DNA from 2 places in the Roseibium sp. LAB1 genome. Region 2 is predicted to be linked to the other one. Evidence: riboswitches for the same ligand, from Rfam matches in the RefSeq annotation. Region 2 holds a riboswitch; the other holds the start of a gene.
What was found. A riboswitch is a leader RNA that binds a small molecule or an ion and turns the genes downstream of it on or off. The one in region 2 is predicted to bind thiamine pyrophosphate.
Positions count from the first base shown of each region.

Region 1 (5,165 bases), on a different contig from region 2:
CGCCATTCGGAAGACGGCAGCGTCTCTCCGCGGTAGCAGCCGTTCATGTCAAGCGCGACGATCATGTCTTCGGTCAGATTTTCATAGGGCGTTCCAGATGGTGTCACCAAAAAACCGGATTCGATGCGTGCACTGACATTTCCGGATGTGCCTTTCGTCAACCCGAGACGGGGCAGGGCGCGGGCAGTCTCTATAATCGCGCGGCGCAGGTCGGGTGTGTCGCCTGGAAAGGTGGGCATTCAGGGTCTCATCGGGTTCGGTTCGGGCGCGAGTATTTCGTTTCACTGCGCGACCGTTGAAGCGGCGCTTACATGACAGGTATCCGGTTGCCTTTTCAAGGTATTGGTTTGATAAAACCCGAGCCTTGGACCAAACGGTCGAGGATCGCGGTATTAAGGGACTGAATGGCGGGTTTAGCAGACAAGCTCAGGCATTTGCTTGGATCGGCTGCAGTGTCGGCAGACCGGACGGGCAGGGGCAGGCAATCCAGGCCGAGGCCAGGGCGTCGTTCAACGGGACCGCGCTGGGCCGAACCGGACATGGAAACGCTGTCGGAAGGCGCCAAGACCGAGAGGGCAGACCAATCGCCACATGTCCCCAGGTCTCGCAACCGCCCGTTCGTGACGCCGTACTACATCTGGGGAACTCTCGCGCTTCTGGCTGCCGGTTTCGCTGGTGGCGGGCTGATCCTGCACGTTGCCCAACAGAGTAACGAAGACAGTGCCCAGTCATCGCCATTGGTGCCGGACCCGCTTTCGTCGCTGCAGGCTCCGGCCAAGGAAGTGCTGCTGGCTCCGGAACCGGAACTGTCCGCGGAGCTGAAGCGCAGCTTTTTGGGGCAGCCTGACCAACTCTGTGACGAGCTGAGATCACTGGGATTGGGAAATCCCGGTTGGCGCCGGGCACCATTCAGTGCGGACCGTTGGCAATGTGCCTCCGATCTTGTGCCCCTGACCACGCCGAGCGTCGACTATGGCTCGACAACTCTCTTCTTCCTGCTGCGTGGACCTTCGGAAAACAGGATCGACTATTTGCGACTGAAGCTGGTGGTGGAAGATCCCCGCCAGATGCAGATCGGACTGGATGCGGTCTGGCTGGTAATCGACGCCCTGGCTGTTCGCTATGGCTGGACAGTGCCGGAAGTGTTCCGTGAGGCTGTTTCCGGTTTCAGGCAGCTTGAGACAACCCATCGAGGTGTACGGCTATCGGTTGCACCGGAGGATCCCAATTTGACGGGTGATCCGCTGGCCAGCCAGCGTCTCAACATCATTCTGGACTTTGGCGAGCCGGATCTGATCCGGCCCGCTGACAGGTTTGAAAAAGCGCCCCCTCTGGAAAGCGGCTGGAGTGTCAGGGCCCCGGACGCTCAGGCAGGGGAATGAACTCTTCCGCGTCACCGGGAACGGTGTCAAAACGGCCGAGCCGCCAGTCTTCCTTGGCCTGCTCGATGCGCTCTTTTGATGAAGACACGAAGTTCCACCAGATATAGCGGCGGCCATCCATCGGTTCACCTCCAAGCACAACGAACCTTGCTGGAAAAGGCGCGGTGTTTTCGATCACCAGATGGTCACCCGGTTTGAACACCAGTAGTTGGGCCGGATCGAAGGTCTGGCCGGCGATGGTGATCTGGCCCGCGACCGTATAAAGGCCGCGTTCCTCCCATCCGGCATCCAGCGGTATTTTCGCCCCCGGTTCCAGCGAGATGTCGGCATAGAACATGTCCGAGGCTGTCTTGACGGGGGCCTTGTGTCCGTAGAGGTCGCCGGCGATCAGTTTGACCGTGGCGCCCTTGTCGGAAAACTCCGGCTGTTCCTCGGTGCCGTGATGCTGGAAGGTCGGGTCGGTCTCTTCCAGGTGTTTAGGCAAGGCCACCCAGCTCTGCAGGCCGAACAGGGGACGTTTTTCCTGCAGGCGTTCCGGCCTCTCACGTTCGGAATGCACGATGCCCTTGCCGGCGCTCATCCAGTTCAGAGCACCGGGGGCAATCGCAATCTCCGTTCCGAGGCTGTCACGATGATACATCTCTCCTTCGAAGAGATAGGTCACGGTTGCCAACCCGATGTGAGGATGCGGGCGGACATCAATGCCGCCACCCACCAGCAGTTCGGCAGGACCCATCTGGTCGAAGAAAATGAACGGACCCACCATCCGGCGCCTGGCGGATGGCAAGGCGCGCCTTACGGAAAAACCGCCGAGATCGGAAGTTCGCGGTACGATGATCGTCTCGATCGGGTCACAGCTTGCAGCATTTCCCGCCACGGGATCAGGGGTATTCAACCAGCTCATCTGCCTCTCCATCAAAGAATATGCCGTCTTGCAATCTAGATAGGGCTGGAGGAGCTGAGGTGTCCATTGAACAGTCTGTTTCGGTTTTTCATCCGCTGCGCAATCTGTATAACGACCGGCCCTTCCTGGTTTTTGTTTGGTGCGACATGAAACGCGTGATGATTGTTGGAGGCCCGGGCTCGGGCAAAAGCACGCTTGCCGTTGCCCTGGGCCAGAAAACCGGACTGCCGGTCTATCATATGGATAAGATCCACTACCGTTCCGGTTGGAATGAACGGACGCGGGAAGAGAAAGACCGGATGACGCATGAGGTCCATCTGAAGGATGCCTGGATCTTCGAAGGCGGCCATTCAAGTACTTACGCGGAGCGTGTCGAACGCGCCGACACCTTCATCTGGCTTGACGTTCCGGTCCTGCGCCGCATTTTTCGGGTGCTGAAGCGGTCAGTGAAATACCACGGACAGAGCAGGCCGGACCTGGCAGAAGGTTGCCCCGAGCAGTTCAACTGGCAAACCATCGAGTTTCTGAGCTTCATATGGCGAACCAGACACTCGGCCAGAGCCAAGCTGGAGCGCATCTACCGCGAACCTCCGCACCATCTGACAGTCCATCGTCTTCGGACCCTTGCCGAGATCGACGACTTTCTGGCTGATTGTCAGGAACAGGGCTGAAGACCGTCCGGTCTCTTGACAGTTGCACCCGACGAGCGGCACAACAGGGGCTCACCCGGGGGGCCTCGACAAGGGGCTGAGATACTGCTGGCGCGACCGCGCAGTGCAGGGACCCGACGAACCTGATCCAGGTCATGCTGGCGAAGGGAAGGTGTTCTCGGCCAGGTGCAGTTGCTACCGCAATGCGTCACCCACGGCCACCTTCCCGAACTGAATGACCGAACAGCAGGACCAGAACCGGTCCGTGCGAAGAGGCGTTGAATGCTGGCGGTCCACACAAACCCCCGCTGCAGCGAGCAACTGACGTTCTCCCAGGGGGAGGGGGCGGAATGAAAATCGGCGTCAAAGGGGCCGGTGTCGCTGGTTTGGCGCTTGCGCATGAGCTTGTCACGCGCGGTGCGCAGGTCGAACTGCTGGAAAAGCATCAGGACCTGTCAGCCAGTGCGTCCTGGCTCGCAGGTGGCATGCTGGCCCCGTGGTGTGAAAGGGAAAATGCCGAAGAAGATGTCCTGCGGTTCGGACGGTCCTCGATCAGTTGGTGGGGTGAGGTTCTGCCGGGGCACGTGCGGCGTAACGGAACATTGGTTGTGGCTGCCCCGCGTGATGCCGGCGAACTGAGCCGATTTGCCTCCCGGACCAGTGGCTTTACCTGGCTCGACCGTGAGGCGCTGGGCACACTTGAGCCGGATCTTGCAGGTCGATTTGCGAAGGGGCTCTATTTCGCCGAAGAAGCCCATATCGATCCGCGTCAGGCCCTCAAGTCATTGCGGGCAAAGGTCTCTGAAAGCGGCGCGCGGGTCAGATTCGGGACACAGGATTTCACCTCGGCAGCTGATCTTGTCGTCGATTGTACGGGAATGGCCTCTCCGGATCCGAACCTTCGTCCTGTTCGAGGTGAAATGCTGATCCTGCATGCACCGGATGTCACACTTTCGCGGCCCGTGCGCTTTCTGCATCCCCGTATCCCGGTCTATGTGGTGCCTCGCGACAACGGGGTTTTTATGGTCGGAGCAACGATGATCGAAAGCAGCGACCGGGGCCCGGTCAGTGTCCGCTCCACCATGGAACTTCTCAACGCCGCCTATAGCCTGCATCCGGGTTTTGCAGAAGCCAAGATCATCGAAACCGGTGCAGGCCTGCGCCCAGCCTATCCCGACAACCTTCCCCGTCTCGCCTGGACAGGCAAGACGCTGTCCTTGAACGGCTTTTACCGGCACGGCTTTCTGCTTGCCCCGCATTTTGCCATCGAGGCAGCAAGCGGGATCATGCAACATCTTCAGGAGAAGAGCCTTGAATCTAACCATTAACGGCGAACCGCAGGAGGTTGCCAGTGCGACGCTGGCAGCTCTTCTGGAGGAACTGGCCTATGACCATGAATTCCTTGCCACAGCCCGCAACGGCGATCTGGTGAGCGCTGATGAGAGGGGCGATTGCGTCCTGCAGGCTGGCGACCGCATCGAGATCCTGTCGCCGATGCAGGGAGGATAACGCTCTTGCTGAATTTCTATGGTGAAGCAGTCGCCTCCAGGTTCTTGCTCGGGACAGCGCAATATCCGTCTCCGCAGATTTTGGCCGAGGCTGTGAAGGCCTCTGGCGCTCAAATTCTGACAGTGTCCCTACGGCGCGAGACGGCTGGCAGCGGCGCCGGTGGCCGGTTCTGGGACCTCATCCGAGAGCTTCAGGTCAAGGTGTTGCCGAACACCGCTGGTTGCCACTCGGTGAAAGAAGCCGTGACGACGGCCAGGATGGCACGGGATCTCTTCGCAACAGACTGGATCAAGCTGGAAGTGATCGGTCATCACGACAGTCTTCAGCCGGATGTCTTCGGCCTTGTGGAAGCTGCCCGTATTCTGACTGAAGACGGCTTCAAGGTGTTTCCCTACACGACGGACGATATTGTCGTCGGCGAACGGTTGCTTGAGGCGGGCTGCCAGGTGTTGATGCCCTGGTGCGCCCCGATCGGTTCGGCGAGGGGGCCGGTCAATCCGGATGGCCTCAGAGCCTATCGCAGCCATTTCAGCGGAGTTCCGCTGGTGGTGGATGCAGGCCTTGGCCGTCCGTCTCATGCCGCAACGGTTCTTGAACTCGGGTTCGATGCGGTGCTGCTGAATACGGCCGTCGCAAAGTCCGGAGACCCTGTCGCCATGGCAAGGGCTTTCGCCCAGGCAATTGAAGCCGGACGGCTGGCCTATGAAGCACAACCCCTGG
Region 1 covers NZ_BAAGIB010000004.1:361,198-366,362, reverse strand. Annotated here, with positions in the region: gene ACYQ54_RS23115 (class II aldolase/adducin family protein) at 1-239, opposite strand, end outside; gene ACYQ54_RS23110 (DUF6030 family protein) at 540-1,382, shown strand; gene ACYQ54_RS23105 (pirin family protein) at 1,351-2,286, opposite strand; gene ACYQ54_RS23100 (P-loop NTPase family protein) at 2,445-2,957, shown strand; TPP riboswitch at 3,004-3,124, shown strand; gene thiO (glycine oxidase ThiO) at 3,287-4,264, shown strand; gene thiS (sulfur carrier protein ThiS) at 4,248-4,445, shown strand; gene ACYQ54_RS23085 (thiazole synthase) at 4,451-5,165, shown strand, end outside.
Region 1: it holds a riboswitch for thiamine pyrophosphate, as region 2 does, so the genes downstream of both, thiO (glycine oxidase ThiO) here and thiM (hydroxyethylthiazole kinase) in region 2, are expected to answer to the same signal.

Region 2 (5,165 bases):
GCACCGGTTCGCGCGCAAAGATCATCTCGGGATCCATTAGCAGTCCTGTCGGCGGCCTGGAGTGGCCGGTCTAACCGTCCCGGGCTTCCAGGAAACGGCGCATGGCAACGTCGCTCCAGGGGGCCAGACGGGCTCTGGCAGCCATATGGCTTTCGTAGATCCTCTGACTGAGCGCATCCTTGCTCGCAAATTCCGCCAGCACGACTGCCGCGGTCTCCCGCAGCGCATCCAGCACATCATCGGGATAAGAGCGAACGGTGACGCCGTCTTCTTCCTGCAGGAGCTTCAGGGCGCCGGCATTTTCCCATTCGCTTTCGGCAAGCGACCGGCCGTTTTCGGCTTTGCAGGCTTCCAGAATGATCGCGCGAAGATCTTCCGGCAGGCCTTCCAGCGCCACCTTGTTGAACAGCGCTTCGCCGGTGCCATTGGGCTCATGGAAGCCGGGCGTGTAATAGGATTTGGCAGCTTTCTGGAATCCCATTGCCCGGTCCGACCATGGCCCCAGGAATTCCGTCGCATCCAGCACGCCGCTATCCAGTGCCTGGAACAATTCGCCGGGTGGCAGACTGACAGGGGTTGCCCCGAGCCGGTGCATCACTTCACCGCCCAGGCCCGGCATGCGGATCTTCAGCCCCTTGAGGTCGTCCAGCGTGTTGATCTCGCGCTTGAACCAGCCGCCCATCTGGACACCGGTGTTCCCGGCCATTACGGGTCGCAGCCCGAAGGGGGCATAAAGCTCGTCCCAAAGCGCCTGGCCGCCGCCCTGCTCTATCCAGGTGATGTGCTCATGCGGCAGAAGGCCGAAGGGTATCGCCGTGAAATAGACCGAAGCCGGGATCTTGCCCTGCCAGAAAAAAGAGGCCGTATGCGCCATCTGCGCCGTGCCTGCGGAAACCGCCTCGAACACGCCCAGAGCCGGCACCAGTTCACCAGCGGCATAAAGCCGGACGCGCAGCCGTCCACCGGACATCAGTTCGATCCGGTCTGCAATCCGCTGCGCCGTGACCCCAGGCCCCGGCAGGTTTTTCGGCCAGGAGGTGACCATCTTCCATTCCAGCGTCGCCTGCTCCTGCGCCACCGCAGGGGCAGCCAATGCGCTTGCCCCGGCAGCGGCGGATGCCCCCAGAAGCCCTCTGCGGCTGATCTGTCCGGTTTTGGTCATTGGCTGATCGGTCATCTCACTTGCTCCAGAACGCGTGGAAATGATGAACAGGCCCGTGACCACTGCCAATGTGAAGCGTATCGGCAGCAGCTATCGCGGCCTGAATGTAGGATTTGGCGGACTTCACGGCCTCTTCCATGCCTTGCCCCTTGGCAAGACCCGAGGCAATTGCCGACGACAGGGTACAGCCGGTGCCATGGGTGTTGTCTGTCTTGATCCGGTCGGACCGCAGCCAGACTGCATTGCCTTCGCGGTCCAGCAGGAGATCCGCGCTTTTCGCCCCTGCCCCGTGTCCGCCCTTGAGCAGAACCGCGTTGGCGCCAAGACCGAGCAGACGCTCTGCCTGTGCGTGCATCTGGGCTTCATCCGCCGCAACCTCGCCCTGCAGCATGCGGGCTGCTTCATGAAGGTTCGGTGTAACGATATCCGCCAGAGGCAGCAGCAGGGCGATCAACGTGTCCACCGCACTGTCCGCCAGCAAGGGGTCACCGGAAGCGGCCACCATCACAGGGTCAAGCACGACCGGGCCCGTCTCAAGTACCTTTAGTCCCTCCGCCACCACCTCGATCGTATCAACGCGTGACAGCATGCCGATCTTGGTTGCCGTAACTGCAAGATCGGAGAAGACCGCCGTCATCTGGGCCCGCACGAAGTCCGGTGGAACGTCATGAATGGCGCTGACACCAAGCGTGTTCTGCGCCGTTAGCGCCGCAATGACGCTGGCACCGAAGACGCCGTTGGCGGAAAAGGTCTTGAGATCTGCCTGAATGCCGGCTCCGCCACCGGAATCCGATCCTGCAATGGTCACCGCGATTGCGGTCATGAAAGCCTCCTGGGTGTAAATGCGGCTGAGCCTGCGTCAGCCGGTCTTGAGACGGGCTTCAATGTCGCGGTCGGTTAGGGAAAACAGCGCGTCAAGCAATTCGGGCACGAGAGTGCCCGGCCCACCTGCCCGGCCGGCTGCGATTTCGCCGGCGATGTTGAAGACGGACAGTCCGCAAGCGGCCGCCAGCGCCCGGTCCTTTTCGACACTGAGAAACGCTGCCAGAACCGCACCGCCTGCGCAGCCGGTGGCTGTCACGCGTGACATCAGCGGATCGCCGTTGCGCAGCAGAAAATCCTCACCGCGGCTTTCGACCCTGTCTTCGGGGCCGGTCACGGCAAAAACCGTTCCGGCCTCGATCAATGCATCGGCATCCGCCCGCTCCGGCAAGAGAGCGGTGAGTTCTTCCGGATTGAGCCGCACCAGATCCGGGTTCAGGGCCATAAGTTCGCGCGCATAGGCGCAGCGCACGGGAGACCGGTTGACGAAGACCGGATCGACGCAAACCGGACGTCCGGCAGTCCTGGCGGCCTCTATTGCGAGCGGAATGGCTGCACGGCGCTCCTCGTCAAGGGTGCCGAGGTTCACCAGCAGCGCATCAGCCCCGCCGGCAAAAGCCGCAACTTCCTCCCGCGCGATGGTCATGGAGGGAACGGCACCGAGCGCAAGCAGCACATTGGCGGTGAAGCTTTGCGCGACAGCGTTTGTGATGGCGTGAACGCGCGGGGTTTTCTGTCGCACCCTTTCCAGAAGGGTGAAGACCTGTTCGGCGCTCAGGGCCTGCGTGGACGCAGCGACGGAAAGGCTCATGACGGCTCTCCTGTGACGGAAAACCCGTTGCCGGTATTCCGGAAAGGACGTGTTGCGGGGTGAGGTGTGTGCATCATGATCTCAAATCCCTCCGCCGGTATCAGCCGGATCAGGTTCAAGGAGTTGGCAGGCTGCCTCTCAGCCCGGTCCTGCATGGCCGGGCACCCCCATGAGATGCTTGCACTGCTAACAAGGTGTCCGCGCGATTGCAAGACCCGGCACGTGCAGGCCGGCCACTCGGCAATTGACTGGCGCGAGGAGATGGGCGATGTCCTAGTCTGCTTTTGTGAATCTGTTGCCCGGCAAGTCTGGCTGACCGAACAGCCCGGCTGATGGTTCAGGTGACACGTTCACCCACTTCAAACACCAACTGCCCGGAGCGCCCCATGGTACCGTTTTTCGTGATGATCAAATGCCAGTTGGGCAAGACCTACCAGGTTGCCAACGCGATCGCCGATGCGGAAATCGCGTCCGAAGTCTATTCCACCTCCGGCGACTACGATCTTCTGGTGAAATTCTATGTCGAGGACGGATCGGACATCGGCCATTTCGTGAACGAAAAAGTCCATCCGATCGACGGCATTCAGGACACCAAAACCATCATTACCTTCAAGGCCTTCTAACGTCAGACCCGGACATATTTCATGCATCTCATTAAATCAGCAGCCCTTTGCCTGACACTTGCCCTTGCTCCGCTCGGCACCACCGCATCAGCGCAAGGCATGCCGCCGGAGCAGATCAAGCAGATCCTGGACCTCACCAAGGCCAACTGGGTGTCCTTTCGCGACTGGCAGGGCCAGGAACTGATCTATTTCACGCACCTGGAATCCTGGAAGTGCGGCATCGACTATGTCTTCTACGGACTGAACGACGGCCCGATCGACCAGGAATGGCAACTGGAAGCCTGCGATCCGGACAACCCCAACGTCGTACTCAAGGACAAGCCGTATCTGGAGCTTCCAGCCGCGTCGGCCCAGTCGATCAGCGTACAGCTGATCTTCAAGGACGGCACCAAGAGCGCCGTTGAACGGTTCGAGTACAAGCCGCAGTAAGGTCCGGATAGAAAACTTCACATTTCCACCGTCATTCCGGACAAGCGCAGCAACGCTTCGCGCAGATCCGGAATCCAGCGCATCTGTGTGAGTGGAGCGAACGCTTCTCTCTTCGGGTAACGCCGCGCCTATGGCGCGAAACAAGTCCGGATTCCGGATCGGCGCTCGGCTTTGCCTCACTTGTCTGGAATGACTGTGGACAGGTCGTAATCCTGGAAATTTCGACCTAAGACTTTGACGGCGACGACGCCCGGCGGGCCTTGGTCCTGTCCAGGCCGAGCTTGTGCTCGCGGTAGATGACGAAGATGCCGGCGGCAATCACGATCAGCGCGCCGAGCACCACGGCGGGCAGTGGCGTTTCGCTAAAGACAACCCAGCCGACGATGATCGCCCACAGCATGTTGACGTAATCGAACGGCGCAATGGTGGAAGCATCGGCAAACCGGTAGCTCTGGGTCAGCAGGATCTGGCCGACACCGCCGGCCAGACCGATCAGCAGAAGCAGCCCGGCGGTGGGCAGGTCCGGCACGATCCACGCTTGCCCCGGTAGCAGAAAGCCGAGCGGCAGCGTGAGCAGCGATAGCACCGAAGACATTCCGGCGAACCAGGTGACGATGGTTGACGTGCGTTCCGTCTCGCACAATTTGCGCACGGTGATCATGGCAAGCGCCGCAAACCCGGCGCCCATCACGCCGATCAAGGCACCTATCATCGAATTGTTGTCTATTTCCGCATCGCCCAGATGTGGCGACAGCACCACCAGAATGCCGACAAAGCCGACACCGACCGCGCTCCAGCGGTAGACCCGCACCTTTTCACCAAGAAGAAGAAACGCCAGCACCACCACGAAGAGCGGCGATGCGAACCCGATGGCCGTCGCATCCGGCAGAGGCAGCAGGGACAACGCCGTGAAACCGCAGACCATCGCCGTCAGCCCGACGGACGCCCGGGTGAGATGACCAAGTGGGTTGGCCGTTTTGAAAGCCAGCCCAAGCTCCCGGCGCATCGCCACCATGATCAGCACCGGAAACAGTCCGAAGAAATTCCGCGCGAACACAAGCTCACCGATCGGCACATGCTCCGCGGCAATCTTGAGAGCCGTCGCCATGACGAAGAATACCATGGTGGAAGCCACTTTCAGCGATATTCCGATGAGGGGAGCCTGCCGGGTCATCCCGGTGGGCGCCGGAGGTCCGGAAAAACGGGACTTCTGGCTCAAGAACGCCATGACAACTTCCAGGTCCGGCTTTTCAATGACAAATCCCACGGTGTACCGGTCCAATGAACCGTGGGAAGAACCAGTTCGACTGGCCCTTCG
Region 2 covers NZ_BAAGIB010000001.1:914,719-919,883, forward strand. Annotated here, with positions in the region: gene ACYQ54_RS04335 (TRAP transporter substrate-binding protein) at 71-1,177, opposite strand; gene thiD (bifunctional hydroxymethylpyrimidine kinase/phosphomethylpyrimidine kinase) at 1,179-1,985, opposite strand; gene thiM (hydroxyethylthiazole kinase) at 2,022-2,795, opposite strand; TPP riboswitch at 2,864-2,974, opposite strand; gene ACYQ54_RS04350 (Lrp/AsnC ligand binding domain-containing protein) at 3,182-3,418, shown strand; gene ACYQ54_RS04355 (hypothetical protein) at 3,440-3,847, shown strand; gene ACYQ54_RS04360 (DMT family transporter) at 4,074-5,114, opposite strand.